DNA from 3 places in the Elizabethkingia bruuniana genome. Region 2 is predicted to be linked to each of the others. Evidence: riboswitches for the same ligand, from Rfam matches in the RefSeq annotation. Region 2 holds a riboswitch; each other region holds the start of a gene.

Region 1 (11,150 bases), 350 kb from region 2:
ATCCGTTACCCAAAGGCTGGCTGGACGATGTAAAGGGAATGAAGATTTTGTGTCTGGCATCTGCCGGGGGACAACAGGCGCCAGTTCTTGCAGCTGCCGGGGCTAAAGTTACAGTCTTTGATATTTCTGAAAATCAATTAGAAAAAGACCGTTTGGTTGCAGAGCGTGATCATCTTGATTTGGAAATTATACAAGGTGATATGCGGAATCTGAGTGTATTTGAAGATGAAACCTTCGATTGTATTTTTCATCCGATATCCAATCTGTATATTCCGGATGTACAACCTGTATGGGATGAATGTTTCCGTGTACTGAAACCCGGAGGAAAATTACTCAGTAGTTTCTATAATCCGGTTCTGTTTGTTGCTGATCGTAATCCGGAATACAGAAAACAGGGAATTATAAAGCCCCGTTATAAAATTCCTTTTTCAGATTTAACAGATATTGATGAAGAGGCTCTGCAAGCTAAGAAAGAAAAGAATGAGGCTTTAACTTTTGGGCATAGTCTGTCCCAGTTGATAGGAGGGCAGTTACAGTCCGGATTTCTGATTAAAGGTTTTCATGAATCTTCTGCTCCGGTTTCAAGGTTTCTCATAGAAGAATATGTACCGGGCTTTATAGCAACTTGGTCAGTAAAACTGTAAGTTTATGTCTTGCGAAGTATATAACATCATAGGTTTTAAAACCTATGATGTTTTTATTAATACCTGTTTAGATTGAGTTCCGGATATAGCTTTACGCTCACTAAAAATCAAAATTGATACGGGCAAATAGATAACGCCCGCCAATACCAAACTGAGAGACCTGTCTGGAAGTAAGAAACTGATTTCCGGCAGTAAGACTATTAATGTTGGGATTTTGTGTAGGCTGTACATTGAAAATATTATTGGCACCTACTGTTAACAAAATATTTTTGTTGAATTGATATCCGGCAGACAGGTCTGTCACAAGCTTGCCACCCAATATTACGTGCTCATTAGGCTCTGTTACTCCATCCAGGTTTGCATCTACAATATTGGCATCGGTAACCTTACCAAAATAAGCATTTCGTACATAGAAATTAAACTTGTTGATTTTTAAATTATGACCAAGAATAGCTTTGAAACGGGGAACAGCTTCTTCAAAATATATTCTGTTTTCCTCAGAAAAATAGCTGTTTATCTGGCCCTGCAGCTGTTCGGATGCTTTGATAGCACCTACTTTTCTGGTTTGATTAAGATTAATCCCCAGATTATTTTCTAAAGAGATTCCGGGTGCAAATCGGGAACGCTGAGATACTGTTATGTCTATTCCCTTAGTTTCTGTATCGATGGCATTAGCAAAAAAGTTTGCAGCTTCAGCACCTACGGAATCAAATATCTGCTGCAAATTTCTCTCCGGAGTTCCGTCAGCAAAATTTCCTTGAGGTCTTGTGAATAAATCTGTCAGAACTGCGCGATTATCAATTCGGGTGAAATAGGCATCTACTGTAAATAAAAGGTTTATAGAAGGTATTTTCCAGTTAAATCCGGTACTTACAGACTTAGAGGTTTCCTGTTTCAGCTGGGGGATTCCCAGTTGTCTCGCAGCATCGGAGTCATTGCGGAAGGTTCCTACCTGAGTAGTTTTTCCGCCATTGATAAGAGTGGAAGTAGAACTGTAGTATAACTGTGCCAGCGAAGGAGCCCGGAATCCTGTAGATCCGGCAAGGCGCCAGTTAAACGTTGGAGATATCCGGATATTGGAAGCTAGTTTGTAATTGAATGTTGAGCCAAAGTCTGTATAGTTTTCATAGCGAAGTGCTCCTTCCAGGAAGAGCCAATCTGTTGCTTCCAATTCAGCATCAAGATAAGCTGCTACACTATTTCTTCCCTTGGAAACTTCATTTTCAGGACGATATCCCGGAAAAACCTGCGCACCGCCGGGACGTGCAGTGCCAAAAAAATCTGTAGGAATATCTTTTACTGCTGTTCTTTCAGTAACCGGGTTTCCAAATATGTCATATTGTTGATACGAATTTGCTTTCCCCGGAGTGATACTGTATTTCTCGTGTCGATACTCGCCACCGAAGGCTAAGTTTAATCCTTTTAACACATCAAATTTTTTCTGAAAGTCCAGATTTAATGTATTTTGAAGAAAGCCTAGACTTCCTGCTTCAAAATAAGTTGGTGAATTTTGCAGTAAAGAAGCATTAAGAGTATTGGCAACTCCAAATTTAAAATTGTTTTGACCATAAGTATTACTCAGGTTAATGTTCCAGTCGTTCCATTTACCTTTAACACCTGCTGCAAGAGAATAATCATAAATAGTAGATTCTATCTGAGGTAAAAAACCATTAGGATATAGGCCTGTAACTGCTCTCGGATTGTTTGGGAAGCGATAGAAGCCTCCTGCATTTCCATTTCTCAGGCTATAGCCACCAAAGGAGAATACTTTCCATTGATCACTGATCGGAACTTCTGTATTGAAATAGAGCTGTGCACTTTTCAATCGTGATTGACCGATTCTCATGTTAAAGTCACTTCTTTCAAGACCACGATAAGCGAGTTCCTGAGTAGTGTAATCTTTAGATAATAACTGTTGAAGTGCAGGTATGCTGCTGGCATTCTGAATAGCTTGTTTTTCTCCTGCAGAGAAATAATCGACCTTATTACTGTATTGATGGATATAATTAATAATCTGGTTTGTATTCGGTGTATTGTTGATGTTTTTGTACAGACCGTCTATATTAATATTGTCCTGTGCAGCGCGATAAGATATAGCGTTGTATCCGTTAAAAAGATCAGCTTGTTGCTCTCCGGCTCTTGAATAAGGATCGCGGTATTGCAAGGATGAGGTAAAATTGATAAAGCCTTTCTTACCAATTCTGGTACCGTAGTTAAGGTCTAATCCTATATTTTCGCCATCCACGCCACCGGTATGATTATTGGTAACGGAAGATGCATACCCGCCAAGATATACCTGTCCCGAGAAGCCTAAGCGTTTTTTCAATTCAAGGTTTATAACACCAGCTATTGCGTCGGAGCCATATTGAGCGGAAGCACCGTCTCTCAGGACTTCAATTCTTTCCAAAGCAAAAGCAGGAATTGCATTCAGGTCAGTGCCTACAGATCCTCTTCCGGGAGTTAGGGTTACATTGACCAGAGATGACTGATGTCTTCTTTTTCCATTAAGGAGAACCAGCACCTGATCAGGTCCCAATCCACGGATTTGTGCAGGATCTACAAAGTCTGTTCCATCGTTTACAGTATGAGAGGTAGAAGTAAATGAAGGGACAATAAAATTAAGTGTGCTGGATATCGAATTTTGTGGTACTTCTTTCAAAGTTTTAGACAGTTCAATAATATCTACAGGTACCGGAGAGTTTACGATTGTACGACTGGAACTCCGGGTTCCCAGGAGTACAACTTCGTTTAATGTTTTGGCTTTTTGTAAACTGTCTTGCGCATAGTAAATGGCCGATACAGAGGTTAATGAAGCAATAATAGTTTTATGTAATAGTCGTTTCATAAGGTTGATATTGATTAAGAGCTCCCGATATTTCAGAGCCGTTTTGGATTGATAATTAATAGTAATGAAAGCTAACAGATTTATTAGCCCCATCATCATGAGAAACAAGATAGATTTCCTGTAAGGGTGATTTGTAGCTTTGTATTTATAAGCAACAGCACATACTGTGCATCATTCCTTTTGTTTTAATCAATCGGAGAATAGTAATAGTGCTTAAAAGCAGAGTAACTGGTGTGAGGAAAATACAAGAATAATAGGGTGCTATAAAAGCGCCTAAAAGTATTAACTCGGTAAACGGAATAAGTAATCGGAAATTTCTTTTTTGATATTTCATTAATGTGTTTTATTTAACACAAGAACTCAACAAAATGAAAATAGAATACAACATTTTTTCCGAAATATCGGCTTATCTATTTCAGCACCTTGCTTGTTGTTGCAGGTTGCTACTTCTCTTGAAGTTCTTGATAATTATGGTGCAAATATATTTCTTTTTTTGAAATAAAAATGCATCATGGAAATAAAATTATACCTTTTTGATAGGATTTATTTTGTTTTCAACTGTTAGGCTTGGCTATCAGTACTTTTATGTACCATATTAATGAAAATATTGTTGAAGAGGAGTATAGAAATCATTAAGATTTACAATGATTTATTCACATGCATCAGGATGAAGATTAAATATCTTATGACACACTTTCAGTATATTATAAACAATCAGAAACGCGAGTATTTTAAAAATATTTTGTCCTTTTGGTATCATATCTAAATATTTGGTTGGTGTTCTAGACAGGATGGCTCCTGTTTCTAAATAAGATGCTAATAATGGAAAAAGGTTGCGTTCTTTAGAATAATAAAAATACTGTTGAGGTTGTAGTAAATAAGCAACATGGAAGCTGTTTTAGAAACTGCAAAAAGTTTAATAAATTTGAATCAGGCTTAATATATTGAATTTATTGCATATGCAGTGTGAATAGATAGAACTGAATTCGCGGGCAAATCATAAAAAATGGAAGACAATCAGAAATTAGCATACAAGGATATGCCTTCACCACTTGGGATAATCAGGCTTATCGCTTCAGATATAGGCCTTACAGCTATATTATGGGAAGGGGAGGACTATAAACGGACAAAATTATCTGCTCCGGAAAGAGATGATCAAAATCCTATACTTCTGAAAACTGAGCAACAATTAACCGAATATTTTGCAAGGGCCAGGACTGTTTTTGATATCCCGCTTGATTTTTCGGGCACCGAATTTCAGAAAAAAGTATGGAAAGCTTTATTGGACGTTCCTTTTGGTACTACCACAACCTATGGTGAGTTGGCAAAGATATTAGGAGACATCAGAGCTGTAAGAGCGGTAGGTGGGGCATTAAATAAAAATCCTATTTCTATTATTGTTCCTTGTCACAGAATAGTTGGAGCTTCCGGTAATATGGTTGGTTTTGCCGGAGGTATCGCCAATAAAACTATTTTATTAAATCTGGAAAATAAATACACAATACCTTCTCTTTTCGATTAATAAATGTACAATGAATACATCTTCTACTTTTACTTCTGAAAACTTCCGGATAATTTGTGATGAGCTGGCTAATAATGATAATCATTTGAAAGATATTGTGGATGCATATGGCTATCCGCCAATGTGGACAAGGGATAATAGTTTTGAAACTTTTGTTCATATCATTTTAGAACAGCAGGTTTCTTTAGCATCAGCATTGGCTACTTTGAATAAACTAAGAGAAAAGCTTATAGATATTTCTCCCGAAAAGATTCTTACACTTACTGATGAAGAAATGAAAGCCTGTTTTGTAAGCCGGCAGAAATCCACTTACATTAGAGGATTGGCCCGGGCTCTTATAAATGAAGAGGTAAGACTGCATGAACTTGAAAAAATAACAAATGAGGAAATACGGGATCAGCTTATTAAACTCAAAGGTATCGGAAATTGGACAATAGATGTTTACCTCATGTTTGTATTGCAGCGCACAGACCTTTTTCCTATTGCTGATCTGGCAGCGGTAAATGCACTAAAACGTCTAAAGAAGCTCGAATCTTCTGTTACAAGAGAAGAAATAATAAGTATTAGTGAAAACTGGAAACCTTACCGTACTATAGCTACAATGATGCTTTGGCATTACTATTTGTCCAGTGCAAGAAATAAGTAATATGGGTTTGTAATAGGTTGGACAGAAAATAGACTAGTGAAAATTGCAAGAATAAAATCTTGTTATATCAAGTTTTCATTTTGTTGTAATCGCAGAGTATAAGTTTTATCTCTGTATAGCTCTTATATATTCCTTTGTATACTTTTCCGGATATTCCTTGAACCATTTTGAAACGGTTTTTTCTCCACACAATACATAGACTGTATTCATTAGTAATTCTTTTTTTCGTGTGGATTCATCTCTTTTAGCTTCTGCACAAATGATTTGGGAATTAATGTATTCAGTTTCATTCTTCTTTTGCAAGGGTGTATGATGGACAAAGCGATTGAAAAAACGCTGACAAAATTCGGTATAGGCAGAAGTAAATACAATAAAGCTATTCCACATCTCTTCTATAATCAGCATGTCGTCATTGATATATATTCCGGGCTGTGTACAAATTGCGATATATTTTTTTGTTTCCTGAAAAAGTTCTTCAATTTCTTCAGCGGGGAGATTATACAAACAGGAAAAATGAGACAGGACATCGTCATTACGATAATTAAGATAAGACGTATTTTTTAAGACTTGTGGAAACATCATAACAGATCGGTTTTAAAAATAGGAATAATATTATCTTCTTAAATGCAACTTAGTTGCGAATATAATATCTTTATTTATAAATGCAATAATGTCGCATTAATATTTAGATAAGTTTAACATTTTTAATGAACCATGAGTGGTAAAAGTCTTATGATGGCTGAATGATTCAAGGACTATGTATAAAAAAGCCTGCTAAAAAAGCAGGCTATTGTAAAGTTGATTTATGTATAACTTAATTGAATAAGTCTTTTACCTTTTCAAAGAAAGTTTTTTCCTTTCCTGTTGGTTTAGGAATCATTTCATCAGATTCCATTTGGTTTTCGAAGAATTCTTTTTGCTCTTTAGAAAGCTTCTGAGGCGTCCATACATTAATATGTACAAACATATCACCTTTTCCGTAGCTGTCGATGCTTGGTAATCCTTTGTTCGCTAAACGAAGAATCTTCCCGGATTGAGTTCCGGCATCGATTTTTACTTTTACTTTTCCACCTACTGTCGGAATTTCTTTAGAAGTCCCCAATGCAGCTTCAGCAAAAGATATATAAAGTTCCTGGTGCAGGTTATCACCTTCACGCTTTATAGTGTTGTCTTCTTCTTCTTCAATAACAACTAAAAGATCTCCCGGAGTTCCGCCAAAAGGGGCATCGTTACCTTTTCCGCGAACATTCAGCTGAATACCATCTCTTGCTCCCGCTGGTATGTTGATGCTGATTTCCTCATCATCTTTTATCAGACCATGTTCGTTAGCTCCTGAAGGAATTTTGTCTGCAACTTTCCCTAGTCCGTTACAGGTTCCGCAGGTTGTCTGCGTCTGCATCTGTCCGAACATAGTGTTCATTATCTTCATTTGTACACCACTTCCCTGACATGTTGGACAGGTTTTAGAAGTTACTCCTGGTGCCAATTTCATTTTCTTTACCTTGATGGTTTTGGTTGTACCATTTACCATTTCGTCAAGGTTTAATTTTATTCTTACTCTGAGGTTGCTTCCTTTTACCTGCTGACGTCCGCCGCCGCCGAAACCACCAAAGCCGCCAAAATGTCCACCGAATATATCTCCAAACTGACTGAAAATATCATCCATGTTCATTCCGCCGCCAAAGCCGCCACCAGCTGCTCCGCCAACACCAGCATGACCATACTGGTCATAACGGGCACGTTTATTATCATCGCTTAGAACTTCATAGGCTTCAGCAGCCTCTTTAAAGTTTTCTTCAGCTTCTTTATCACCAGGATTTTTATCCGGGTGAAACTTTATAGCCATTTTACGGTAAGCCTTCTTGATCTCATCAGCAGAAGCAGATTTGCTAATGCCTAATACCTCATAGTAATCTCTTTTTGTCATTTTCTTACTTCAGAATTATATTGGAATTATGCTCCTACTACTACTTTCGCGAAACGAATTACTTTATCGTGAAGCATATAACCAGTCTCTATAACATCTACGATTTTACCTTTTAAATCATCTGAAGGAGCAGGGATCTGCGTAATAGCTTCATGCTTGTCTACATCAAAGCTGTCTCCTGCCTGTACCTCGATAGTAACAAGGCCTTTTTCAGTTAATTTACCTTTAAATTTCTGGTAAATAAGTTCTATACCTTTAAGGTCTTCAGGATTGCCATTTTTAGAAATCTCCTTTATAGCTCTTTCAAAATCGTCTAAAACAGCAAGCATGGAAACCATAAGATCCTGATTAGCATATTTGAAAAAGTCCATCTTTTCTTTGGTGGTTCTCTTTTTATAGTTTTCGAACTCAGCATAAAGGCGGATATAACGATCTTTTTCTTCTGCCAATTGGTCCTCAACTGACGGAGTTGCTGACAAATTTTCAGTAGATGTAGTATCGTTGTTCTCTATATTTTCATTTGGCGTAGTCTCTTCTGCCTGTATTTCCTTATTTTCGTCCATTATTGATATATTTTAAAATCATTTTCACAAAGATAACGCCAAAATATATTTTAGGACATTTAGGCAGATTTTTCCTTTTTAAGCGGATAATAACATGTATAAAACAGGAGCGTTATAAAAGCTACAATTCCGAGAATATGCAACAGTTTTATACCAAAGGAAAGATTACTAAAACCTTCAAAAGTATAAGATACCAGCCAAAACAAATTAAGCCCGCATATTAGTATTGCAATACCCCAGGAAGTGATCCGTAACGGTAGACCGATTCTGAAGTTCTGCATAATCTTCTCAGAGCTTACACTAAAGATAAGAGGTATAATAGCAAAGCTTAGTTGTAAGCTTAATATTACCTGAGAGAAAACCAATAGCGATTCCGATTTGTCATCTCCATAGAGTATGATAACTAAAATAGATGGAATGATAGCCAGTAATCTGGTAATTAACTGACGAATAAACGGGTTGATTTTAATATTCAGATAACCCTCCATAACAATTTGTCCTGCCAGTGTTCCTGTAACGGTAGAAGACTGACCTGCTGCAATTAGTGCAATAGCGAACGCAACTGGTGCAAAATTATTATTCAGAACTGGAGCCAACATTTTGTAGGCGTCAGTAATGGAGTTGAGTTCCTGATTACCGGAATTATGAAATGTGCTGGCGGCCAGAATAAGAATTGCTGCATTCACAAAGAAAGCGAAGTTTAATGATATTGCAGAATCCCAGAAATTGTATTTCAGCGATTCCTTAATGCTTTTTTCATCATCGTTTATTTTCCGGGATTGTACAAGCGAAGAGTGGAGATACAGGTTGTGTGGCATTACTGTAGCACCAATAATCCCTATGGATATATAAAGCTCTTCAGTACTTAACTTTTTGGGAACTAGTCCACCGGTAATGCTGGCAATATCCGGCTGTGAAAGGATAAGCTGGAAAACAAATGCCCCGGCAATAATAAAGATTAGCCCAAGGATAAAGCTTTCAATTTTTCTTACACCCAATTTTTGCAGATATAGTATTAATAAAGTGTCTACAAAAGTGATAAGAACACCCCAGATCAGATCTATTCCAAACAAGAGTTTCAGACCTAATGCCATTCCGAGTACTTCTGCCAGGTCAGTCGCAATAATGGCTATTTCTGCCAGAATATAAAGAATGAAATTAAGTTTTCGGGGATATATTGTTTTATTAATCTGTGCTAAGTCTTTTCTCTTTACAATACCCAGCCTTGCTGAAAGACTTTGTAATACCAAGGCCATAAGATTGGAAAGCAGAAGCACAAATAATAGTTTGTAACCAAATCTGGAACCGGCTTCCAGGTCTGTTGCCCAGTTACCAGGATCCATATAGCCAATACTAACTAAAAGTGCGGGGCCAAAAAAACTAAGAATCCGTCTCCATCCGGTAAGTTTTTTGGTATCAATTGTTTCGTGTATTTCGTGAAGAGATTTATCCGTCATTAAAAATGAAAAGTTAGTTTAATCTAACAAAATTACTAAAATAATCTAAAAATAAAGAATTGAACATAAAAAAACCGCTCATGGTGAGCGGTTAAGTATTGTAAATGAGATGCTTATTTTGCAAATCTTACAGCCATTTTTCTGTCAACAGCTCTTTCTTCATTAGATGCAGTTGCAGCAACTGTAGCATGTTCGCTTCCGTAACCTTTTGCTTCAAGGATTTGTCCACCTACACCTAATTTTGTTAACTCAGCTTTGATGAAGTTAGCTCTGTCCTGAGATAATTTCAGGTTGCTGGCCTCGTTTCCTGTTTTATCTGTGTAACCTCCGATTTTGATTTTAGCATCAGGGAAAGCTTTCAGAATAGTAGCTATGTTCTGGATTTGTCCTTCAGAACCAGCCTCAAGCTTATCTGCTTTACCAATTACAAAATTAACATTGTCGAAGTTATACCATGTAGTTTTTAAGGCTTCGTCATCAGTAGTAGCATATTTTCCGGAGTTAAGGAAATTAACCATACTTTCTTCCATACCTCCTTTAAAGCCTTGTAAAGAGGCCCCTTTTACGTCGATTGTAGTTGTCTCTTTAGTGGTAGTTGTTGTGCTTGTTTTTGCACTGTCCTGAGGTGTAGTACCTGAAGAAGAACTTTCCGTAGTTGTAACTGTTGTTGTAGAGCTTTCTTTTGCTTTACACTGCTTCCACAGGAACCAGCCTATTAACCCTAGAAGAATTAATGGCAACAACCATTTCCATACTGAACCGCCACCACCGCTATTTCCGGCAGGAGGAGGAGTGTATGTATTTCCGGATCTGGTAACTTCAGGAGTTTCTTCATTTCCTGTAAATACATTTTTAATGTCTTCAATTTTTTCAGTAACAGCCTCTTTTACATCTTCAGCTTTCTCACCAAGTCCGCTAAAAACACCACCTAAACCTAATGCACCTAATGAAAGTCCGGCAGGTAATAAAGAAGAAATCCAGCTTTTTTGGCCGGAAAGAAGGTTTGTAAATCCGGATTCATCCAGGTTATTATCTGCTGCGTATTTACCAATGGTACCTAAAGTAGCATCAGATGTCAGTCCTAAAAGAGACTGTGCAGATGATTCTTTGATACCGGCAAAACCAGATACAGAAGAAAGGATACCACTGATTTTGTCTCCAAAAATAGAAGATACAATACCGGAAACTACAGAGTTACCACCGCCGGATCCGGATCCTAAACTGGAAAGAATTCCGCTGGAAGCCAGCCCTTTTAGTTGGTCTAATAATCCGGGAGTACTACCTGCTTTATCGGCAATACCACCAACTAATACGGGTAGAAAAGCACTGATAGCTTTAGATACTCCGGATTCACTTTCTCCAAGCTGAGTAGCTGTCTGAGATACTACGCCAGGCGAAAGATAATTTTTTACAAGATCAATAATGTTTACAGACATAATAGTTTAGTTTAAAAGTTAATATATCAAAAATAAGTAATTTTTTTTCAATTAAATTGCTGAAAATGAAACTTTAAGAATATTTTAATACAGGATTGCGAATGAAAAGC
Region 2 (11,150 bases):
TAGGGAATACCTATCCCAATCCGTTGGTAGGTAGTGTTATTGTATCCAATGGTAAGATAATAGGAGAAGGGTGGCATCATAAAGCAGGAGAGCCTCATGCAGAAATCAACGCAATTAATTATGTAAAGGACAAAGAGCAGCTGAAAGACAGTACAATATATGTAACGTTAGAGCCTTGTGCACATCACGGGAAAACACCTCCTTGTGCTGTAAAGATTGTAGAATTGGGAATTCCCAGAGTTGTTATAGGATCTATGGATCCGCACGACAAAGTAAATGGAAAGGGAAAAGCAATTCTTGAAGCTGCTGGAACAGAAGTAATAACCGGGATTTTGGAAGCTGAGTGTGATGAGTTAAATAAGCGTTTTTTTACTTACCATCGTAAGCAGCGTCCCTATATTATTCTGAAATGGGCTGAATCTGCAGATGGATTTATGGATAAGGATTTTCAACCGTATGCCATTAGCAATGCACTTTCTCAGCAGAAAAATCACCAGCTTCGAGCAGATGAACAGGCCATTCTGGTAGGTACAAAAACAGTATTGAATGATAACCCCGGGCTTACAGTAAGAGAGGTAAGCGGGAACAATCCGGTGCGTATTATTTTAGACAGAGAACTGAAAGTACCTGTTGACTATAAAGTATTCAATGATGAAGCTGTAACCTTTATCATAAATGAAAAAAAAGAAAAAGCAGAAGGTAATGTCCATTGGTTGAAAGCTGATTTTGGAGAAAACTTCTTGCCCGATCTTATGCAAGTTTTATATAAACATCAGATACAATCTGTTATTATAGAAGGTGGTGCATATACCCTGAATCAATTTATAGAGCATGATATCTGGGATGAAGCCTGGGTATTCAAGGCAGAAAATCTGTTTCTGAATAATGGTACAAAAGCACCGGAACTTCAGTATGAAGCTCAAACTATTGAACAACTAAGAGATAATCAGTTAAAGATTTACAGAAATAAATAATATTGGAATCCAACTACAGTTATAATACGATCGCCAAACCAATTTTAGATATTACCCTGAAAGAAAAAGGGAGTAAATTCATTTCTTATGCTTACCCGGTACTGGATGAGGATGATGTGAAAAAACGACTGGAAGAAGTCAAAGCTCTGCATCCTAAAGCGACACATCACTGTTATGCATTCCGACTGGGACTGAAAGGTGAGAATTACCGTGCAAATGACGACGGAGAACCTTCCGGAAGTGCTGGGTTGCCAATCTATAATCAATTATTGGGACACGATGTAACCAATATACTATTAGTTGTGGTGCGTTACTATGGTGGTACCAAGCTTGGTGTTGGCGGACTGGTGAAAATCTACAAAGAATCAGCCAAAGAACTACTTAGCTTTGCAGAAATGATAACCAAAGAACTCGAAAAGGTATTAACCCTGGAATTTGACTTCAGCCACCAGAATCAGATATTTACTGTTCTGAATAAATACAATGCGAAAGTACTGGAATTTGACTCTGGTGCTTATGGTAAAATAAAAGCTTTGGTAAAACTAAAAGACGAAGACGAAATTCAAGAGGCTTTGTCCGGTATTTTGAGAAATAGATAACCTAAACCTTGTTTTTAGAATAGATACTCATTTTTAGCTATTATCTATACTGTTCAGTTTGAGTCTTTCTGCGAATTTATTGACTTATCTTACTCTCCCTAAATATCCTTCTCCAGTTAAAATATCCTGAAACAGCCACACTGAATAGAATAACGCTCAATATAGCATACAGGTAAAGCGATTTGTGGACCATCAAAGGAATTGAGATCAGGTTGCTGACGTTCAGTAATATCCAGTTTTCAATTTTACGTTTAGCCATCAGCCACATACCAGCCCATGCAAAAGCACTTACACTGGCATCCCATATTGGTACGTCCGAATTTGTAAAGTGGGTAAGAGCGAAATAAAAAATACCGAAACTAAAAACAACAATGCCTGCAGTTTTTAGCTTATCTGTATTATCTGTATAAGAAATAGGAGCTTCGTGCTTTGCTTTTCCATACTTCCAGTAAAGCCAGCCATAGATACTCATAACCAGATAATAAAGGTTGAGTGTGAACTCGGCATAGAGTTTAGCATTGAACATTACGATTAGTGTAAGGATAATACTGACCACTCCAAAGAGATAATTTATCGGATTATTTTGTCGGGATAATACGACCTGAAAAATTGAAAGAATAACACCCAGCCATTCTACCCATGTTGTTTGTTGAATAATTTCCTGCATCATTGTAATAAATCATTTTGATGAGGAGATGACAGATCCCTACGCCGGCATTATCCGGATCAGGTGCGGAAAAACTTCCTGGGTATCATCTCAGCCACTAAGGCACCCCATTGACAGGTGCAAAGATAAAGGTTTTTCGGCTAACAGTTGCTGGTTGACAGTTAATAGTTATCGGTTGTCAGTGCCTGATCTCTAATTAGAAGGTTTTAAGAACTTATTGTTACAATATTAGGTAGTGTTAAAGACTAAAAGACCAAATGTCTATTATCTTATTTCTTGCATCTTGTATCTTGTTACCTCTTGATATTAACTTCATACTTTATATCTCATATCTTTTCCTTATTTTTGCAACTTACCAAAGAATAGATTTAATTATGTTCAATAGTTTACAGGACAAACTAGATAAAGCTTTACAAAATATCCAGGGACGCGGTAAGATTACCGAGATTAACGTTGCCGAAACCGTTAAAGAAATTCGTCGTGCATTAGTAGATGCCGATGTTAACTTTAAGGTAGCAAAAGATCTTACAAAAAGAGTTCAGGATAAAGCTTTAGGACAAAATGTTTTAACATCCATTACACCGGGACAATTGATGACAAAAATTGTTCATGATGAATTAGTGGATTTAATGGGAGGAACCAATGAAGGACTTAATCTTTCCGAAAAACCAACAATTATACTAATTGCAGGTTTACAAGGTTCTGGTAAAACGACATTCTCCGGGAAATTAGCAAACTTTCTGAAGAAGAAAAAGAGCAAAAACCCTTTATTGGTAGCATGTGACGTTTATCGTCCTGCTGCGATCGATCAGCTAAAAGTATTAGGTGGTCAGACAGGAGTTCCTGTATATACTGAAGAAGGCAACCTTAATCCGGTTCAGATTTCTCAGAATGCAATAGAATTTGCAAAGCAAAACAAGCACGATGTTATCATTATAGATACCGCAGGGCGTTTGGCTATCGACGAAGAGATGATGAACGAAATTCGTAATGTTCACCAGTCTGTAAAACCTACAGAAACTCTTTTCGTAGTTGACTCTATGACGGGTCAGGATGCTGTGAATACAGCAAAAGCCTTCAACGATGTCCTTAATTATAACGGTGTAGTTCTTACCAAATTAGATGGTGATACCCGTGGTGGTGCAGCATTAACGATCCGTTCGGTAGTAGAAAAACCAATTAAGTTCATTTCTACTGGTGAGAAAATGGATGCTCTGGATATTTTCTATCCGGAAAGGATGGCAGACAGAATCCTGGGGATGGGGGATGTTGTTTCCTTAGTAGAAAGGGCTCAGGAGCAGTTTGATGAAGAGGAAGCTAAAAAGCTACACAAGAAGATTGCTAAGAACGAATTTGGTTTCGACGATTTTTTAAAGCAAATTCAGCAAATTAAAAAAATGGGTAACATGAAAGACCTTTTAGGAATGTTACCGGGAGTTGGAAAAGCTATAAAAGATGTGGATATCAATGATGATGCCTTCAAGCACATCGAAGCGATTATCCAGTCTATGACTCCGGAAGAAAGAAGAAGACCAAGCACTATTAATATGTCCAGAAAACAGCGTATTGCTAAAGGAGCAGGACGCAAACTTGAGGATGTGAACGCTTTAATGAAGCAGTTCGAACAAATGGGTAAAATGATGAAGATGATGCAGGGACCTCAAGGAAAACAGTTAATGGCTATGATGGGCAAAGGTATGCCGGGAATGGGTGGCGGAATGCCTGGATTTGGTAAATAAAACAGCAAATAATTAATTATTAAATAATAAACACAAGTATTAAAATTATGGAAGAGACAACACAACAAAACTACAATCAACAAGTACCTTATAAGTCTGAAAAGAAAGTTGCAGCAGGCGTTTTAGGTATTTTAATTGGAAGCTTGGGAATACATAAATTCTATTTAGGATATACTAAAGCAGGAATTATTCAACTTATAGCTACATTTGTTACATGTGGTATTGCAAGTGTGATTGGTCTTGTAGAAGGTATTATCTATTTGACTAAATCTGATGAGGAGTTCGACAGAACTTACGTTCAAGGTAAAAAAGAGTGGTTCTAATTTAACCTTACCACTTAAAAATAAAAATAGCCTGAGGAAAACCTCAGGCTATTTTGTTTTCAGTATTTCTTCAATTTGTTGTAATTCATTTTGGGAAAAATCCAGATTGTTAATGCTTTCCAGATTTTGCTGTAGTTGCTCAACCGAACTAGCTCCAACAAGTACAGATGTTACTCTGTTATCTTTCAATAGCCATGCAATAGCCATTTGTGCCAGTGTCTGTTCTCTTTCCTGTGCCAGATTATTCAGAGCTGTAATTTGTTGTAATCTTTCTTCGGTAATATCATTCTTCTGCAGAAAGCCATGACTTTTTGCTGCACGAGAGTTTTCCGGAATACCTTTTAAATAACGATCTGTTAATAATCCCTGAGCCAGAGGAGAAAAAGCAATACACCCAATACCATTATCTTCCAATACATCGAGTAGACCTTCCTCTGTCCACCGCACAAACATAGAGTATTTAGGCTGATGTATAAGACATGGTGTACCTAATTCTCTTAATATATTAGCTGCTTGCTGCGTTTGTTCAGCGCTATAATTAGAAATTCCGGCATATAAAGCTCTTCCGCTGCGAACTGCAAAATCCAATGCCTGCATAGTTTCTTCTATTGGCGTTTCAGGATCCGGACGGTGAGAATAGAATACATCTACGTAATCCAGATTCATACGTTTCAGGCTCTGATCCAGACTGGATATAAGATATTTTCTGGAGCCCCAGTCACCATAAGGACCATCCCACATAGTATAACCAGCTTTAGTAGAAATGAACAGCTGATCTCTGAGAAAGCCATTAAAATTTCTGCTAACGATTTTCCCGAAGTTTTCTTCGGCAGATCCGGGTACGGGACCATAATTGTTTGCCAGGTCAAAATGAGTGATTCCTTTATCAAAAGCCGTCTTGATAATAGCCTCAGCTGTAGAGAAGACATCTACAGATCCGAAGTTATGCCATAATCCCAATGATATTGCGGGCAGTAATACACCACTTCTGCCACATCTGTTATATTTCATCGTTATTTTTTATCAAAGTTATGTTTTTTAGTCTACATTCTACAAGGCTATGGACAATCATTTTGGTAAGTGAGGGCATCGTTTTTCTTATGACATTCTCAAATTATTTTTCACTTTTTAAATTAAAAATTTATATTTGCACTCTAAAATTATCAAGAACCCCAAAATTTGGGTAGCAACCTGCAACAATAAGCAAGGTGCTAAAATCGATAAGCCGTTTCCGGAAAAAATGTTGAAATCATCCCTATTTTCTGAAAGTGTGCTGATCAAAATAATTAAAAAATTAGATTGAATGACGACACAAAAGAGCACATCTTTACGATCACTAATCCCGTTTCTTATCTTTATTCTGGTGTTTCTGGGAGCCGGAATTTATTACAATGATTTTTATGCATTGCCATCGCCTATAGCTATTGTTGTAGGAATAATATCAGCCTTCATTATAATTAAAGGAACAATTAAAGAAAAAACATCCACCTTTCTGGAGGGCTGTGGAGATCGGAATATTCTTACCATGTGTATTATTTATATACTGGCAGGAGCTTTCGCTACTGTATCCAAATCAATAGGAAGTGTAGATGCTATTGTAAATATTGGAATCAATAACCTTTCACCACAATATTATCCGGCAGGTATTTTCTTTGTTGCTTCATTTTTGTCAATAGCTTCCGGAACATCAGTCGGGACAATTGTAGCATTGGGTCCAATTGCTGTCGGACTTTCCAATGCAGGTGGCTGTGATATCAATGTTGTAGGAGCAGCATTATTAGGAGGAGCCATGTTTGGGGACAATTTATCTATTATTTCGGATACTACTATTGCTGCCACTCAGATTTTAGGTTGTGATATGCGGGACAAATTCCGGAATAATATAGGCTTTGCTCTTCCAGCAGCTATTATAGCATTCTTTATTTATATTTACGTAGGAGCAGGAACTAACGAAGTTGCACATAATACTACTCCTGTAAGTTTGTCCTCTGCTGTACTTGTTATTCCTTACCTCGCTGTCATTGTACTGGCATTTTTCGGACTGGATGTATTTTTGGTACTGATTATAGGTATTGTACTGAGCGGTATTTTTGGTTTCATTTACCATGATTTTAGTTTTCTGGATTTTGGTAAGAAGATATATGAAGGTTTTACCAGTATGACTGAGATATTCCTACTTTCCTTACTTACAGGAGGACTGGCAGCTATGGTTGAAAAAGCCGGAGGAATAGATAATCTTTTAAGACTGATACGAAGCAAAATAAACGGGCCAAAATCTGCATTGTTAGGAATAGGAACCTTTGTAGGTGTTACAGATGCTGCAACAGCAAATAACACCATTTCTATTGTTATTACCGGTAAAGTGTCCAAAAAGATTACTGAAGAATATAAAATCAGACCAAGAGTAACAGCCTCTATTTTAGATACATTTTCATGTTTTGTACAGGGAATTATTCCTTATGGTGCACAGATACTTATTCTTACAGGTTATAGCAAGAATACAATCAGCTATCCGGAATTACTGAAGAACAGTTTCTATCTTTTCTTACTCCTCATAGCAGTGTTTATTTATATTTATGTCGGAAATATCAAGGAAGACAAAGCAGGCACGGATAATTTAAATATTGCAAAAAATTAACATTGATTCATACCAACGGAATATTTTTTTTCTTAACTTTAAGATGTTGAAAATAAGAAAGTGAAATTATTCATCGACATAATTGTATTTGAGAATATAAATTTTGAAAAAAATTAAGGTTTGCACGTCGGCAAACCTTTTTTATTTTGTTGAACCAAAAAAAATGAGATGTTTTGATCTGGAAGTGCAGCCTGTATAGGTTGCACTTTTCTTTGGTAATTTGCTAACTTGTGACTTCTTAAAATTTCTGGCCAATGTCTGTTTACGAATTAGATAAAACTTTCGAAAAGATCAACTTTAAAGAAACTCCTTTGCCAAAAGGTGATTATGAATTTTGCACCTTTAGTAACTGTGATTTTTCCGAAACAGATTTATTTTCGGTTTCGCTTGCAGAGTGTCAGTTTGTGAATTGTAATTTTAGCCTTACAAAATTTGGAAGGACTAGCTTCAAGGATGTAAAGTTTAATGACTGCAAACTTATGGGACTGCATTTCGAAAACTGTAATCCTTTTGGTTTATCTTTTCGTTTTGAGGATTGTCAGATTTTACATTCTTCCTTTTATCAGCAAAATATTGCCAAAACGCTGTTCAAAAACTGCAGAATTATAGAGACTGATTTTACTGAGACCAATCTTTCCTATGTTGTTTTTGATAATAGTGATCTGTCTGGGTCTGTATTTTCAGGAAGTATATTAGAGCGGACAGATTTCCGAACAGCAAAATACTTTTCTGTTGATTTGTCAAAAAATAAAGTTAAAAAGGCAAAGTTTTCAGCACACAACCTTGTCGGCTTATTGGATAACTACGATCTGGAAATTGATTCTTGAGAAAGCTTTGCTTATCTTTGTTACAAACAGATTATTTATGGAACATCAATTTTTCAGAAAACTGGATGAAGGACAAATAGAAGATATGGTAACGATGATGCGTGAGTTTTATGCAATCGATCAATACCCTTTCAACGAAGATCTTACCAGATCTAACTTCCACCAGTTTGTACAAAATCCGGATTTGGGAAGTGCTTTTGTTATGTACAACGAAGGAAATGAGGTGATTGGATATGTAATTCTGACTTATATATTCAGTTTTGAGTTCGGAGGAAGAATAGCTTTTCTGGATGAACTTTTCCTGAACGAGAAAGCAAGAGGTAAAGGCTATGGAAAACTGGCTGTAGATTTTGTAAAAGATTTTGCCAAAGATCAGGGTTTAAAAGTAGTCATGCTGGAAATTGAAAGGCATAACAAAAATGCATTGTTACTATACCTGAATAAAGGATTCAAAGAGCATTACCGTAATCTGATGATTTATTCACCACAAAATTAATGCTTGTATATTTTATACAATAGATTGTCTAAATCCCTGTTAAAGGGATTTTTTTATGACGTATGATTTAAATTTGCAGTATGGAAAATAGCATACAAAAAGGATTATCCCGATTACAGATTCTGATTATGGCCATTACTGCTGGTGTTAGTGTCGCCAGCTTGTATTATGTACAGCCTATTCTGGATGAGGTATCCAAATCTTTACATAAATCTGAAAATGAGGTTGGACTTCTTCCGGCTTTAGCTCAGGCAGGCTATGGTCTGGGGCTTTTTTTTATTACACCTTATGGAGATAAGATGAACCGGAAAAAATTAATCCTGTTAATGCTTTTTGTACTGGTTCTGGCACTATTTGGAATGGCTCTGATCCATAATCTTTATGGGATTTATGTGATGAGTCTGATTATAGGCGCAATGGGTGCAGCTGCTCAGGTTGTAATGCCTATGGCAGCAACATTGGCAACAGAAAATAAAGGTAAAATAGTGGGAATGGTCTTCACAGGACTACTATCCGGAATTCTTCTTGCGAGAGTGGTAAGTGGTTATAGTGCCAGATTATGGGGATGGCAGTCTATCTATATGATTTCAGCTTTTGTCATAATGATCATGATGGTTTTAGTGTATTTTACCCTGCCCAATGTAGGAACGCAATTTAGCGGAACCTACGGAGAGTTACTGAAAAGTACCATTGCACAGTACAAGCGTTTCCCGAAGCTAAGAAGATTATCCATAATAGGAGCATTGGTATTTGGTGTTTTTTGCTCATTCTGGACTACAATTACATTTCACCTTACCGGAGAACCATTTTTTCTGAAAAGTGATAAAATAGGTCTATTAGGCATTGTAGCATTGGGAGGTGCTTTGGTTGCTCCGGTTGTTGGAAGAATGGCAGACAAAGGAAGTCCTGCCCGCGGAATTCTGTATAGTATTCTGGTTGTAGTAACTTCAGTAATCCTGATGATGGTATTTCCGTCGAATATATGGATGATTGTATTTTCTGTATTTATAATGGATGTTGGTGTACAGGCCATGCAGATTACCAATATTGCGACAATATATACACTGGATGAATCAGCCAATAGTCGGATTAATACGGTTTATATGACGTGTTATTTTATAGGAGGTGCTTTAGGAACCGTTTTAGGTGTAAATTGCTGGCATTATGGTGGCTGGAATTTTGTGTTGATCCAGTTTATGGTTTTACTTGTGGCAGCAGTTTGTATAGCTATTGTTAACATTAACCCAGAAAAATATAAGTTGAGATAAAAAAATATATATAACTTTGTCAGGGTCATGAAGAAAACCATTCTCATATTATTAGCATTTTTCTACTCCGCGGTATCCTCCGGTGCAGTAGTGAAAATGCATTACTGTGTAGAGGAAGTTATGACGTGTGGTATGAATCATACGCCACCGGTTTCTTCACCCGACGAATGTAAAGTTGTAAAAACTCCGGATTGTTGTAAAACAAAACTGGAACTTGTAAAAACCGATGTAGCTAAAAATGCAGAATTGCTACAGTTACAACTGGCTTCATCATTTGCATTACTGCCTGAGGTTTCTTTTATTAGTCAGAATGTATTATTTTCTGAAGAAGAGAAAGGACAGGATTATCTAAGCAATGCCCCGCCAGAGCTGCGGCAACTTCCGATTTTTATACTGAACTGTAATTTTAGATTATAGAATTTGATTAAAAACAGCTGTTTCTTAATGGAGCAGTATCCAATAATGCTATGCAGACATAGCCATTTTTTAATTCAAATTTTATAAAAATCTAAATTCAACAGACATGAAAAAATTATTTTTAAGCCTTATATTTTCGGCTGCTTCTATTACCGCTTTTGCTCAAAAGTCAAACACTCAGATTGAAAAACTTTACCATAATTATATTGCTATAAAAAATGCCTTAACTCAGGATGATACAGCAAAAGCTTCTGCTGCTGCAAAAGTATTCTTACAATCGGCATCTGCAGTTGATTTTAAAGTTTTATCAGAAGATAATGTCAATAAACTGAGAAAAGATGCAGGTGCAATTATAGAAGCCAAAAATCTTTCAACACAAAGAAATTACTTCTTCAACCTATCCGATAATATGGCTGCAATAGCCAATCATTTCAAGGTTTCCTCAACTCCTGTTTATGTGCAGTATTGTCCTATGGCAAAAGGGCAGTGGCTGAGTGATGAAAAGGAAATTAAAAATCCTTATTATGGTAACTCTATGCTTACTTGTGGTTCAGTAAAGTCTGAAATTAAAAAGTAAACAAATGAGGAAATTATTGTTGATATTGTTTGTGTCAGGCTTTAGCTTTTCACAGGCACAGCATCAGCACGAAGGAAATTCCGGGCAAAAATCCAACTTACAACAAAGTGTTACAGTACAGAAATATACCTGTCCTATGCACCCCGAAGTGGTAAGTGATAAACCCGGAAAATGCCCTAAATGCGGAATGGAGCTGGTGCCTGTAAAAGAGGAAAAGAAGATACAGGAAGATATGGATCTGAAAAGGAATCCTAAGAATGGGCTTGTGAGTTTTGAAGGTAAGATTGTACGATATGATCTCTATGTAAGTGATTCCATGGTGAATTATACCGGAAAACATGGTCATGCTTTTGCTATTAATGGTCAGCTTCCTGCTCCTACACTCTATTTTACTGAAGGAGATACTGCAGAGATACATGTGCATAACAGACTGAAAAAAGAAAATACAGCACTTCACTGGCATGGCGTAATGCTGGAAAATAAAGAAGATGGTATTCCTTTTCTTACTCAGAAGCCTATAAAACCAGGTGAAACCTACGTTTACAAGTTTAAAATTTCACAAAACGGAACTTATTGGTATCATTCACATCAAGGATTACAGGAACAAATGGGAATGTATGGTATG
Region 3 (11,150 bases), 2.0 Mb from region 2:
GAAATTCCAAACGAAAAAGAAGCTGCCAGAATTTTTGTTATAGAACAAGCCTCATTGATAGGCGTTGAAATAAAAAAGTAAATAGATAAAGCGTTTCAGAAAATTGAAACGCTTTATTTTGTAGATATTTTAGGAAGGCTAATTATCATACATGGATTATCCTAATTAAAAGAAACCCTGAAATGAATCACACTCAAAATCTAATCAAGGATACCCGCCACAGACCCTGGGAACTGCCAAAAGGAAAATGGCAATATTATCAGGAGTGGAATGATGCTTTATTCCTGCATTTTGAAGTAGATTTCAATTTGCTTAGAAAGCTTGTCCCTGAAAATTTAAATATTGATAGCTTCGAAGGAAAATATTACATCTCTGTTGTGGCCTTTAAAATGGAAAAAATACGTCCGAGAAATCTTCCTTCAGTAGGATTTATTTCAGATTTCTACGAGATAAATGTCCGTACTTATATCAACAATGACGATAAGCAGGGCGTGTATTTTCTTAATATTGAAGCCGAAAAACAACTTTCTGCTTTTGTAGCAAGAACATTATCAGGATTGCCTTATGAAAAATCTGAGATCAAACGCAGTACTGAAAGTTATAGCAATAGAAATACAAAAAAGAGATTCTCTCTCATAGCGAACTTTGAGCCTCGTGAAAGAATAGAGAACAAAACAGCTTTCGATTTATGGTTAACTGAGAGATATTGTTTATATCTTATCAAAGATCAGAAAACCTTAAGATATGAGATACATCACGCAGAATGGCCATTGCATTCTGTTAATCATTCAGATTTATCTTTAAATTATGGTTTTGAGGCAATTAATTTAAATGCTGAAAAAGTTATTGCCAGCCACTACTCACCCGGAGTAAAAGTACTTTCCTGGAAAGCAGAAAAGCTCTAAACTAAATAAACAGAAAATAAAACCCGCATCAGAATCTGATGCGGGTTTTTAATGTATCAATTAGAAATTAAAATTAAGCCTTGTAAAGACATAGCGTCCGTTCATTCCGAACTGCGATGTAGATCTGGTATATACAAACTGATCGTTATTAGAAGATACCGGAAGGTTTCTGGAAGGATACACATCGAATACATTATTGGCTCCGAGTGTTAAACTGATATTTTTTGTAAATCCATAAGCTACAGAAAGATCTGTAATTACTCTGTCGGACATAATCTGGTGAGTATCTGGTTGTACAATTATATCTGCACCTGTAACTTTACCATAGTAAGTGTTTCTTACATACACATCTAACTTACCAAATTGTAAAGTATGTGCAAGACTCGCCTTCACTCTCGGTACAGCCTCCTCCAAGTAAACTCTGGATTTTTCAGAAAAATATACATTATCCAAACCTGCATTATGCAATAAATCTGATGAATGAATATCTCCTACTCTTTTCGTTTTATTCAGGTTAATCGCAAAATCATTTTTCAAAGAGAATCCAGGTGTTTTATAGTTATGACTGATTACAATATCTACTCCACGGGTCTCAGTATCTATAGCATTAGCAAAAAACTGAGCTCCATCAACACCTAAAGCATTCATAGTGTTGTTTACTTCTTGTTGTTCAGGAGTAAGATTTGTTCCTTTAAACTTAGAAAATAAGTCTGTAAGTACAATTCTGTTCTTTACTTTAATCCAATAGCCATCAGCTGTAATATTCAGGTTTAAGGCCGGGATTTTATAGGTAAATCCTGCACTTACAGATTGAGAGGTTTCCTGCTTTAGTTTCGGTATGCCAAAACCTCTTGCAATTTGAGAGTCATTACTAAATGTTCCTACTTCCTGAATTTCTCCTATTGGATTTCCAGGTATTGTAACATATAAGCTGGATGTTGTATTATAATAAATCTGGTGAATAGATGGCGCTCTGAATCCTGTAGATCCAGCAAATCTAAAGTTAAGATCCTTCGTCAACTTTATACGTGAAGCTAGCTTGAAATTTACCGTATTCCCAAAATCTGAATAATTTTCATAACGTACAGCTCCGTCTACCAATAACCAGTTGGTAAAGTTAACTTCTGCATCTGCATAGGCAGCATAAGAATTACGATTTTTACTTACTGCATTCACACTTCTGTATCCGCTAAATACCTGTGATCCTCCAGGCAATGCATTACCAAAAAAGTCTGTTGGTCTTAGTTGATTTACATAGTCTGTAACCGGATTTCCATTAATATCATAGGTTAGATAAGAAGCCGGCTCCCCTTCATTTATTTTAAAATTCTCATGTCTTTGCTCACCACCAAAAGCAAAGTTTAATCCCTCAAAAACATCAAACTTCTTACTAAAGTCCAGGTTTATTGTATTTTGTAAAAATCTAAGTCCCCCTGCTTTAAATTTACTCGGAGAATTAAATCTTAAACTGGTATTTCCTGTATTACTAATTGTATAATCAAAAGAGTTTTGCCCAAAAGTATTACTAAAATCTACATTCCAGCCATCCCATGTTCCCTTTACACCTGCAGAAAGCGATACATCCTGTATATCTGTATTAATCTTAGGTAAATAACCATCTAAATAAAGCCCTGTAAATGTTCTGGACTGATTTGGCTTTCTAAAGAAACCTCCCGAAGTTCCGTATCTGTATCCATAGCCACCGAATGTATATACTTTCCAGGTATCACTTAACGGGATTTCAGCATTTACAAAAATCTGATTGTTGTTCAGCTTGGACTGCCCAACCCACATATTAAAGTCACGTCTGTCTTGTCCTCTGTAGGCTAATTCCTGATCTGTATAATTATTTCCTAAAAGCCCCTGAAGTGTCGAAATATTACCAGCATTCTGAATTTGTTGCTGGTAGGCATTATCAAAATAATTTACTTTTTGTGCATACTGTTTTATAACTCCAATCAATTGTTGCTGTTGCTGGCTGTTAAGCTGATCCATACGTGTAAAATATGATGAAAGGTTTACACCTCCTTCAGCAGCTCTCTTTTCAATAGCATTATAGGCATTGTATATATTTCCGCTTTCAGCACCTGCTCTGAAAGTTGGATTACGATACTGGGAAGAAAAAGTCACATTAACAAATCCTCCTTTTTTACCCACTTTAGCACCATAGTTTAAATCCACCTGAATCTGATCACCATCCCAGTTGCCTGTATGATTCTTGGCTGCATCTGTTAAGTAACCGCCATAACTAATCTGTCCTGTAAGTTTCCCTGTATCTCTTTTTAACTGTAAATTCATAACCCCGGCAATAGCATCGGATCCGTATTGTGCAGAAGCACCATCACGCAATACCTCGATTCTGCTTAAAGCAAAAGAAGGGATAGCATTAAGGTCTGTTCCTACAGTACCTCTTCCGGGAGAACCATTTACATTGATTAAAGCTGAAGTATGTCGTCTTTTACCATTAACCAACACCAAAACCTGGTCTGGTCCCAGGCCTCTTAATTGTGCCGGATCCAAATGGTCAGTACCATCTGCATTGGTTTGTACTGTAGATGTAAAAGATGGTGCTACAGCATTAAGAATTTGGTTAATATTGGTTTGTGGTAATACTAAAGATGTTTCTTTAAGATTGAAAACATCCACCGGAACCGGGCTATCTGCTTTGGAGCGCCCTCCGGAACGTGAACCTACAATAACAACCTCATCAATATTTTTATCTTTAAGGCTGTCCTTTTTTGTTTCCTGCCCATATACCTGTCCAAAACCGACAAAAAACAGAACAGAAGCTGTAAGTACAACTCTGGATTTTTTTTCAGTCAAAATGTTTTTCTTTATCATATTCTAATATTTTTCGATTAAAAAACCTCATTAGTAAAGCTAATGAGGCATTGCATTATATCTTTACTTATTTTCCCTTTCGGCTGAATGTAACACCTTACCTTTCGGCAGGTTGTCAAGACTTCATAGGTTCAGTTCCCTCCGTCTTTCTTAATAAGCTATTAATTCTGTGAAATAATTTCGGTACAAAGATATAAAAAATCTAAAATACTACAAATCTGATAGGAGTTATTTTATTCTTTTATTTTTGACTTAAACTTTGACTGAAATCTATCCCATTCATCTCTTGTCTTTATCGTTTTATAAGCTTCTGTAGAAATAAGGCTCAGATAGGGTTCCATTTCTTTCGGGGTAAAGAACCCCATAAGATTTGTAATCTGCATATAATCTTCGTCCATAAAAACCGTAGATGGGTAAGAGTATATATTCATGAATCTTGCAAACTCATGCTGCACTCCTCTGCCCGGTGTTTTTTTAAAATTAGGATTGTCAAAATCTCTTCCGTTAAAAAACAATTTTTCTTTCCCTTCAGCATTAAATTTTACCGGATAAAAGTTATCATTGATAAATTTAGAAATAATTGGGTTTGTATAAGTCTGATTGTCCATCATTTTACAAGGCCCGCACCAGTCTGCATAAAAGTCAATTAAAATCTTCTTAGGCTTTTTCTTCATAGCATCCATAGCATCAGTCATCGTCATCCATTTAACCTGACTATATCCAAAGCTTATAAAAAGTATACTGAAAAATAAAATTATTCTCTTCATCTTATTCAAATTTAGGCATTGTTGTGAATATATTAACGCACTTCCTGCATTAATTTTTTCACCAATGGCGATATCAAAATCAGTACCACACCTGCAATTAATGCATAGACTCCCAACATTTTATATCCTTCTGTATAAGTCATTAATGATTCTGCCGGTCCTGCATTTTCTTTAGCCTGAGCCATTCCTGCACCAATAAGTCCCGCAACATACTGACCATATGCAGAAGCCAGGAACCACATCCCCATCATAATCCCTTGCAGCCTTGCCGGGGATAATTTTGTCATAATCGATAATCCTATTGGTGACAAACAAAGCTCACCAAATGTAATAACCAATAATGCCAGAGTAAATATATTAAGAGAAGAAACTCCATTAACAGAAAAGAATCTTGTCGCAAATAATACATAATACCCTAATCCTAAAAATATAAAACCTAGTCCAAATTTGATAATCGTATTGGGTTCAACTCTTTTTTTACCTAACCACAGCCATAATAACCCGAATAAAGGTGCCAATAAAATAATAAAGAAAGCTCCTCCCGAATTATTTACTCCGTTGGGATCTGCTGTAATACCCAGCAAAGAATCATTCAGGTTTTTAGCTGCGAAAATACTCATAGAGCCTCCGCTCTGCTCATAAATTCCCCAGAAAATAATGGAGAAGATAATAAATACTAAAGCTGCAATTAATTTCTTTCTTTCAGCAACCGTAACTTTGGTCATCTCATAAAACAAGTAGATTAAAGTTAGTGGCCCGATTGTGTACATAAAATAATCGGTATACTCGGTTTTGGAAACCATAATCTGAATAAGAGGAATGAATAATAATGTTCCTCCATATACAGCATATTCTGCCCATTTAGGCAACGGTTTTGTTTTTACAATAGCATCAGGATGCCCTGGTTGTAATCCAATTGGTCCTAAGCGACGCTTTGTAAAATTAAAATTGATAAGACTGGCTAACATTCCTATAGCTGCCAAACCAAAAGCTACATTCCAACGGTGCGGTTCCTCGATTACGGAAGAAAGCATATAACCTTTCCCTATAGCTACACAAACATAACCTCCCAGAAAAGCGCCCAGATTAATTCCGGCATAAAATAAAGAGAAACCAGCATCTGTACGGTGGTCTCCATCTTTATAAAGCTCTCCTACCATTGTAGAAATATTTGGTTTGAAAAAACCAGTTCCGATAATGATGAAGGCTAATCCGAAAAAGAAAAATTTGTGGGGATCTATTGCCAGAAGTATACTTCCAACAATCATTAAAGAACCTCCCCAGAATAAAGATTTACGGAAACCTAATATTTTGTCCGCAAAAAGTCCGCCTACAAATGTAAACGCATATACAAATGCCTGCGTGGCACCATATTGTAAATTTGCCTGCACTTCTGCAAAATTTAGCTGGTGTATCATAAAAAACACCAACATCCCCCTCATTCCGTAGAAACAAAAACGCTCCCACATTTCAGAAAAGAAAAGGCTCCAGATCTGTCTTGGATATTTTCCTTTAAAATCCTGAATTTGTTCTAATGTTAAACTCATTAATCATTACATATTTAATTAATCTCCGTGAAGTTGTTTTTTAATAAAAAACAATCCGACCAAATTACAAAAAAACCTCTGATTGCTCAGAGGTTTTTATAATTATCTTCTAGTGAATAGGTCTAATTTTATTTTATACCATTCATCATTTTCTTTAAAAGAGGTGATATTAAAGCTAATACTACAGATGCAATACCACATAGTACAACAAATACCATAAAGAATTCAAATAAGTTATGAATCTCAAATCCGGCAAAAGTATGATTCTCTAACGGGATCTGATTCTTCGTTAACAAATCTGTCTGCTCTGCTGTAAGCGTAACCTTCTTGTCTAAAACATCCTGAAGATTAACCCCCAATTCCTGGGCTTTTTTGAATTTATCTCCCGTAGCAGGAAGGATAGACCCTAAAATACCTGCTAAAGCATAACCAGCAGCGTTAGAGATAAAGAATACCCCGTATAACAATGAAGCAAATCTCTTAGGAGCTAATTTACCTACCAATGAAAGTCCGATAGGAGATAAGCAAAGCTCACCGCAAGTCTGGATAAAGTATAGTAATATTAACCACTTAATAGCCAGTAATCCTGAACTACCAAGATCTTTTACATTGTGTGCAATAATAAAGTAAGACAATGCAATCAGTGCAAGTCCAAATGCTTGTTTCAATGGAGAAACCGGCTCTTTACCTGCAGCTCTTAACTTATCCCATAATAAACTGAAAGGTACCGCTAAAAGAACTACAAATATTCCGTTAAAGATCTGCACCATAGATGCAGGCATCTGCCATCCGAATAAGAATGTTCTGTCTGTCTGGTTAGAAGCTATAAAGGTTAGTGATGAACCTGCCTGTTCGAATGCAGCCCAGAAGAAAATAATAAAGAACGAAATAATATAGATTACTAAGATTCTCTGTGTTTCTACTTTTGTAAGTGTTTTATCTAATAAAATAAGAACAGCAAGCGATATCCCCGATGCATAAATAATAGGATAAATAATACCTTTTACTAATGTTCCGATCTCGAAGCTGCTAAAGAAAATTTCATCTACCAAAAGGTATCTGAATCCAAAGAACAACGCAACCAAAAGTACAAGGAATACAGCCAAAGATGAACCAGTAAATTTAGCCTGCTCTATAACCTCTCCTTCTGCAGTATTTTTAGAGGGTACACCACCAATTGGCTTACCTTCTGGTGTAACTACATATTTATTTTTAAGGATGAAGAACAATACAGTTCCTAAGACCATAGCAATACCTGCCATTAAATATCCCCACTTGAATGCAAATACATCCTGTTTTCCGTCTACAACAACATCTGCAAACATTGGTACAAAATACTGGCTTAAAAGTGCCCCGATGTTGATACCCATGTAGAAAATAGTAAATGCTGAGTCTAGTTTAGTTTTCTCTTGTGGCGGATATAAACTTCCTACCATAGAAGAAATATTCGGTTTAAAGAATCCGTTCCCGAATATAATGACAAGTAATCCTAGCCAGAATACACTCTTGGAAGATTCCAGCCCTGTATCGAAAATACAAGCACTATAGAACAGGAGTAACTGCCCTATAGCCATTAAAGATCCTCCTAAGATGATACAATTCCTGTTACCTAAATACTTATCTGAAATAAATCCACCTAAAAGTGGTGTTAAATAGCAAAGTGCCAAGAAACCTCCATAAATGATCGAGGCATTCGATTCACCAAGCATAAGGGCATGAACCATGAAAAGCGTAAGAATAGCACGCATTCCGTAGAAGTTAAAACGCTCCCACATTTCTGTGCCGAACAATACCCATAAACCTTTTGGATGTCTCGACTGAGATTGAACTGTCTCCATATTTTATTTAATGTTAACTTTTGTTAAGATGAGCAAATATAGTTTTTTTTAGTATGTAAGCCGGAATAATATTCAATATTACACTTTGTTGTAACATATTTTCAGTTAATTATATTCCGAAAAAAACTATAAAAAAGAAAAACCATCCTATATATCGGATGGTTTTTATCCGGACAACTTTTAGTTTAGTCCTTTCTCTTTCATTACTTTATTTAAGAATTTCAGCATTAATAAGCCTATGAAGAAGGCAAAAATTAACAATCCGAAATTCACTAAGAAATAGTATTCTTTATTCTCGTAGTTGTACCATGTACTTGCCAAAATACCGGAAAGCTTATTCCCTACGGAGTTAGCCAGGAAGAATCCTCCCATCATTAACGCTGTAATCCTTGGTGGAGAAAGCTTGGATACTATGGATAATCCCATTGGTGAGAGACACAATTCTCCTACCGTTACGACTCCGTAGCTGGCAACAAGCCATAAAGCAGAAACTTTCACGGCACCATTACTTGCGATATAGGCTGCTCCTACCATTACCAGACAGGACAATGCTGTTATAAACAGCCCCAGCACAATCTTGGTTGGTGTAGAAGGCTCTTTCTTTTTCCTTCGTAATAAAGTCCAGAACCCTACGACAACAGGTGTGAGCACAATTACCCAGAAAGGATTAATAGACTGGAAAAGCTCTGTATTGTAGAGATAGACATTCTTATTTTCTCCCGATTCCAGCTCTGCGCGTTTTTCTGGAGTGATATTTTTGAAATAAACATCCTTTCCTTGCTCTTTTACAGTCTTACCGTCTGCATCTTTCTGTGCACGGAACTGATCATCGTATGCTGTAACCTCTTTAGTCTCATAGCTTTTAGTTTCAACAAGATAGATATTTTCCAATGGTTTTTCAACTGCCGCCGGAACCGTTCTGTCAGTATAATAATTAGCCCAACGGGTAAGGGCTGTTCCATTCTGTTTAAAAATTGCCCAGAAGAACATAGAGACCATAAATATTAATAACAACGCTCCAATTGGTCTCTTTTCATCAGACTTCGCTTTAAGGTATAATGAAATATAGAAATAGATTACGGGGATACATGCAAAGATAAAGGCATCTGTATTATCACTCCCGAAAATATTCCCCGGAATAACCCATCCAATAACTCCGGCAACAATTGCAGGAACAAATACTTTGATCAGTACATCGGATATTTTGGTATCTCCTTTTTCTGCAGGCTTCATTTCAGTTGCATGGCGGATATGTCTTCTGCCCAGACTAAAGATTACCAAACCTAGTAACATTCCTACACCAGCCGTAATGAAGGCTTCTCCCCATCCGAATTTGTTACGCATAAAGGCAGCAATAATATTACAGATAAATGCCCCGATATTAATCCCCATATAGAAGATATTATAACCCGAGTCTTTATTGGCTTTGTAAGGTTCTTCACTGTAAAGGTTCCCCAATACAGTAGAAATTGTTGGCTTAAAGAAACCGTTCCCGACAATAATTAACGCCAGGGAAGTATAGAAAAGTCCTGGTTCTTTGAAAAGTCCCAGACCGATGTATCCGGCAGCCATTAAAATCCCGCCGAGATAGATAGATTTAATATATCCTAAAACACGGTCTGCAAGGAAACCTCCCAGAAACGGTGTAAGATAAGTTAATGCAATATAAGTCCCGAAAATGTCATCAGCCATTTTATCAGGGAATCCCAATCCTCCTTTTGCTCCTTCCGGATCAATCATATACAATACGAAAATTCCAAGGATCAGGTAATAACCAAAACGTTCCCACATTTCGGTAAAAAATAAGTAGGGTAAGCCTTTAGGATGCTTGCTCTTCATTCTTTTAATTTTTAGTTTACAGTAAATATTTACATTGAATAGTGTACAGTATACAGCCGGCAATGTATTGCTTCCAAATCATAGTATACTGTAAGATCATGTAGAATATATTCTATACCTTACAGTATACCTATTTTGTACTTTTAAAGATTTTCCAGAATATAATTGGTCATCTTTTCATACAATTGCGGACGTGTATTACCTCCGTAAATTCCATGGTTCTTATCCGGATAAGCCATGAAATCGAATTGCTTCTTATTCTGAATCAATGCCTCAGAAAACTCCATAGAATTCTGGAAGTGTACATTATCATCAGCTGTACCATGAATTAATAAGAACTTACCTTTTAATAGTTTTGCATATGTTGTAGGAGAATTCAGGTCATAACCATCTTTATTCTCCTGTGGTGTCTGTAAGAATCTCTCGGTATAAACACTGTCATAGAATCTCCAGTTGGTTACCGGTGCTACAGCAATTCCCATTTTGAAAACATCAGCACCTTTTGTCATTGCCAAAGAAGCCATATAGCCTCCAAAGCTCCATCCAAAGATTCCGATTCTGGATTTGTCTACATAAGACTGATTGCCCAGCCATTTTGCAGCAGTAATCTGATCTTCTATTTCGTATTTACCAAGATTTTTATAAGTAACTTTTTTGTATTTGGTTCCGCGGAAACCAGTTCCTCTACCATCCACACAAACTACAATATAGCCTTTTTGTGCCAGCATATCGAACCAGATACCATTTCCGCCATCCCAACTGTTGGATACCTGCTGAGAGCCAGGTCCTGAATATTGGAACATAAATACAGGATATTTTTTAGCAGGGTTAAAATCTTTAGGCTTAATTACCCAAGCATTCATCTGATCTCCTGCTGTATTTGGTATTGATATAAATTCCTTATTCAGGAAGTTATCTGCTTTTAACTTACCTAGTAAGTCGTTGTTGTTTTGTAATTCTTTTACATCTTTCCCGTTAGCATCTTTTAGTACATAGCTGGTTGGAACTTTCGCTGTAGAAGAAGTATTGATGAAATAATTAAATGTCTTGCTGAACGCAGCACTGTTATTACCTTCAGCATTAGAAAGTAATTGTGTTTTCCCTGTATTAATATTCAATTTGGAAACCACCTTGTTTGTACTTCCTTTTTCAGTTGTCTGAATGTAAGCCTCTTTTGTTTTTGGGTTATAACCATAATAGTTTATAATTTCCCAATCTCCCTTAGACACCTGCTTTTTTAGCTTACCATTGGTATCATACCAATAAAGATGTCTGTGTCCGTCTCTCTCAGAAGCCCAAAGGAATGAATTGTCTTCCAGGAACTCCATAGTAAGATTATCTGTTTCTATCCAGGCAGCATCAGTTTCAGTAAACAACTTATTTACAGAAGCTGTCTTTGTATTTACTTTCAGC

Evidence for each region. Region 2 has a riboswitch for S-adenosylmethionine ahead of AYC65_RS02055 (Na+/H+ antiporter NhaC family protein). Riboswitches for the same ligand answer to the same signal wherever they lie in the genome.
Region 1: it holds a riboswitch for S-adenosylmethionine, as region 2 does, so the genes downstream of both, AYC65_RS03795 (TonB-dependent receptor plug domain-containing protein) here and AYC65_RS02055 (Na+/H+ antiporter NhaC family protein) in region 2, are expected to answer to the same signal.
Region 3: it holds a riboswitch for S-adenosylmethionine, as region 2 does, so the genes downstream of both, AYC65_RS11210 (TonB-dependent receptor plug domain-containing protein) here and AYC65_RS02055 (Na+/H+ antiporter NhaC family protein) in region 2, are expected to answer to the same signal.

The regions. Positions count from the first base shown of each region.
Region 1 is NZ_CP014337.1:782,613-793,762, forward strand. It holds gene AYC65_RS03790 (class I SAM-dependent methyltransferase) at 1-644, shown strand, start outside; gene AYC65_RS03795 (TonB-dependent receptor plug domain-containing protein) at 745-3,489, opposite strand; SAM-I-IV-variant riboswitch at 3,867-3,962, opposite strand; gene AYC65_RS03800 (methylated-DNA--[protein]-cysteine S-methyltransferase) at 4,496-5,011, shown strand; gene AYC65_RS03805 (DNA-3-methyladenine glycosylase family protein) at 5,022-5,657, shown strand; gene AYC65_RS03810 (glycine-rich domain-containing protein) at 5,763-6,239, opposite strand; gene dnaJ (molecular chaperone DnaJ) at 6,472-7,584, opposite strand; gene AYC65_RS03820 (nucleotide exchange factor GrpE) at 7,611-8,147, opposite strand; gene AYC65_RS03825 (Nramp family divalent metal transporter) at 8,207-9,604, opposite strand; gene AYC65_RS03830 (OmpA family protein) at 9,718-11,040, opposite strand.
Region 2 is NZ_CP014337.1:432,478-443,627, forward strand. It holds gene ribD (bifunctional diaminohydroxyphosphoribosylaminopyrimidine deaminase/5-amino-6-(5-phosphoribosylamino)uracil reductase RibD) at 1-974, shown strand, start outside; gene AYC65_RS02030 (IMPACT family protein) at 977-1,573, shown strand; gene pnuC (nicotinamide riboside transporter PnuC) at 1,650-2,243, opposite strand; gene ffh (signal recognition particle protein) at 2,615-3,979, shown strand; gene AYC65_RS02045 (TM2 domain-containing protein) at 4,027-4,302, shown strand; gene mgrA (L-glyceraldehyde 3-phosphate reductase) at 4,351-5,313, opposite strand; SAM-I-IV-variant riboswitch at 5,458-5,553, shown strand; gene AYC65_RS02055 (Na+/H+ antiporter NhaC family protein) at 5,606-6,940, shown strand; gene AYC65_RS02060 (pentapeptide repeat-containing protein) at 7,195-7,767, shown strand; gene AYC65_RS02065 (GNAT family N-acetyltransferase) at 7,805-8,263, shown strand; gene AYC65_RS02070 (MFS transporter) at 8,344-9,531, shown strand; gene AYC65_RS02075 (HYC_CC_PP family protein) at 9,559-9,948, shown strand; gene AYC65_RS02080 (DUF3347 domain-containing protein) at 10,055-10,525, shown strand; gene AYC65_RS02085 (multicopper oxidase domain-containing protein) at 10,530-11,150, shown strand, end outside.
Region 3 is NZ_CP014337.1:2,402,677-2,413,826, forward strand. It holds gene AYC65_RS11200 (CCA tRNA nucleotidyltransferase) at 1-81, shown strand, start outside; gene AYC65_RS11205 (YqjF family protein) at 183-905, shown strand; gene AYC65_RS11210 (TonB-dependent receptor plug domain-containing protein) at 966-3,746, opposite strand; SAM riboswitch class I at 3,811-3,906, opposite strand; gene AYC65_RS11215 (thioredoxin family protein) at 3,980-4,513, opposite strand; gene AYC65_RS11220 (peptide MFS transporter) at 4,546-6,060, opposite strand; gene AYC65_RS11225 (peptide MFS transporter) at 6,189-7,898, opposite strand; gene AYC65_RS11230 (peptide MFS transporter) at 8,079-9,737, opposite strand; gene AYC65_RS11235 (S9 family peptidase) at 9,881-11,150, opposite strand, start outside.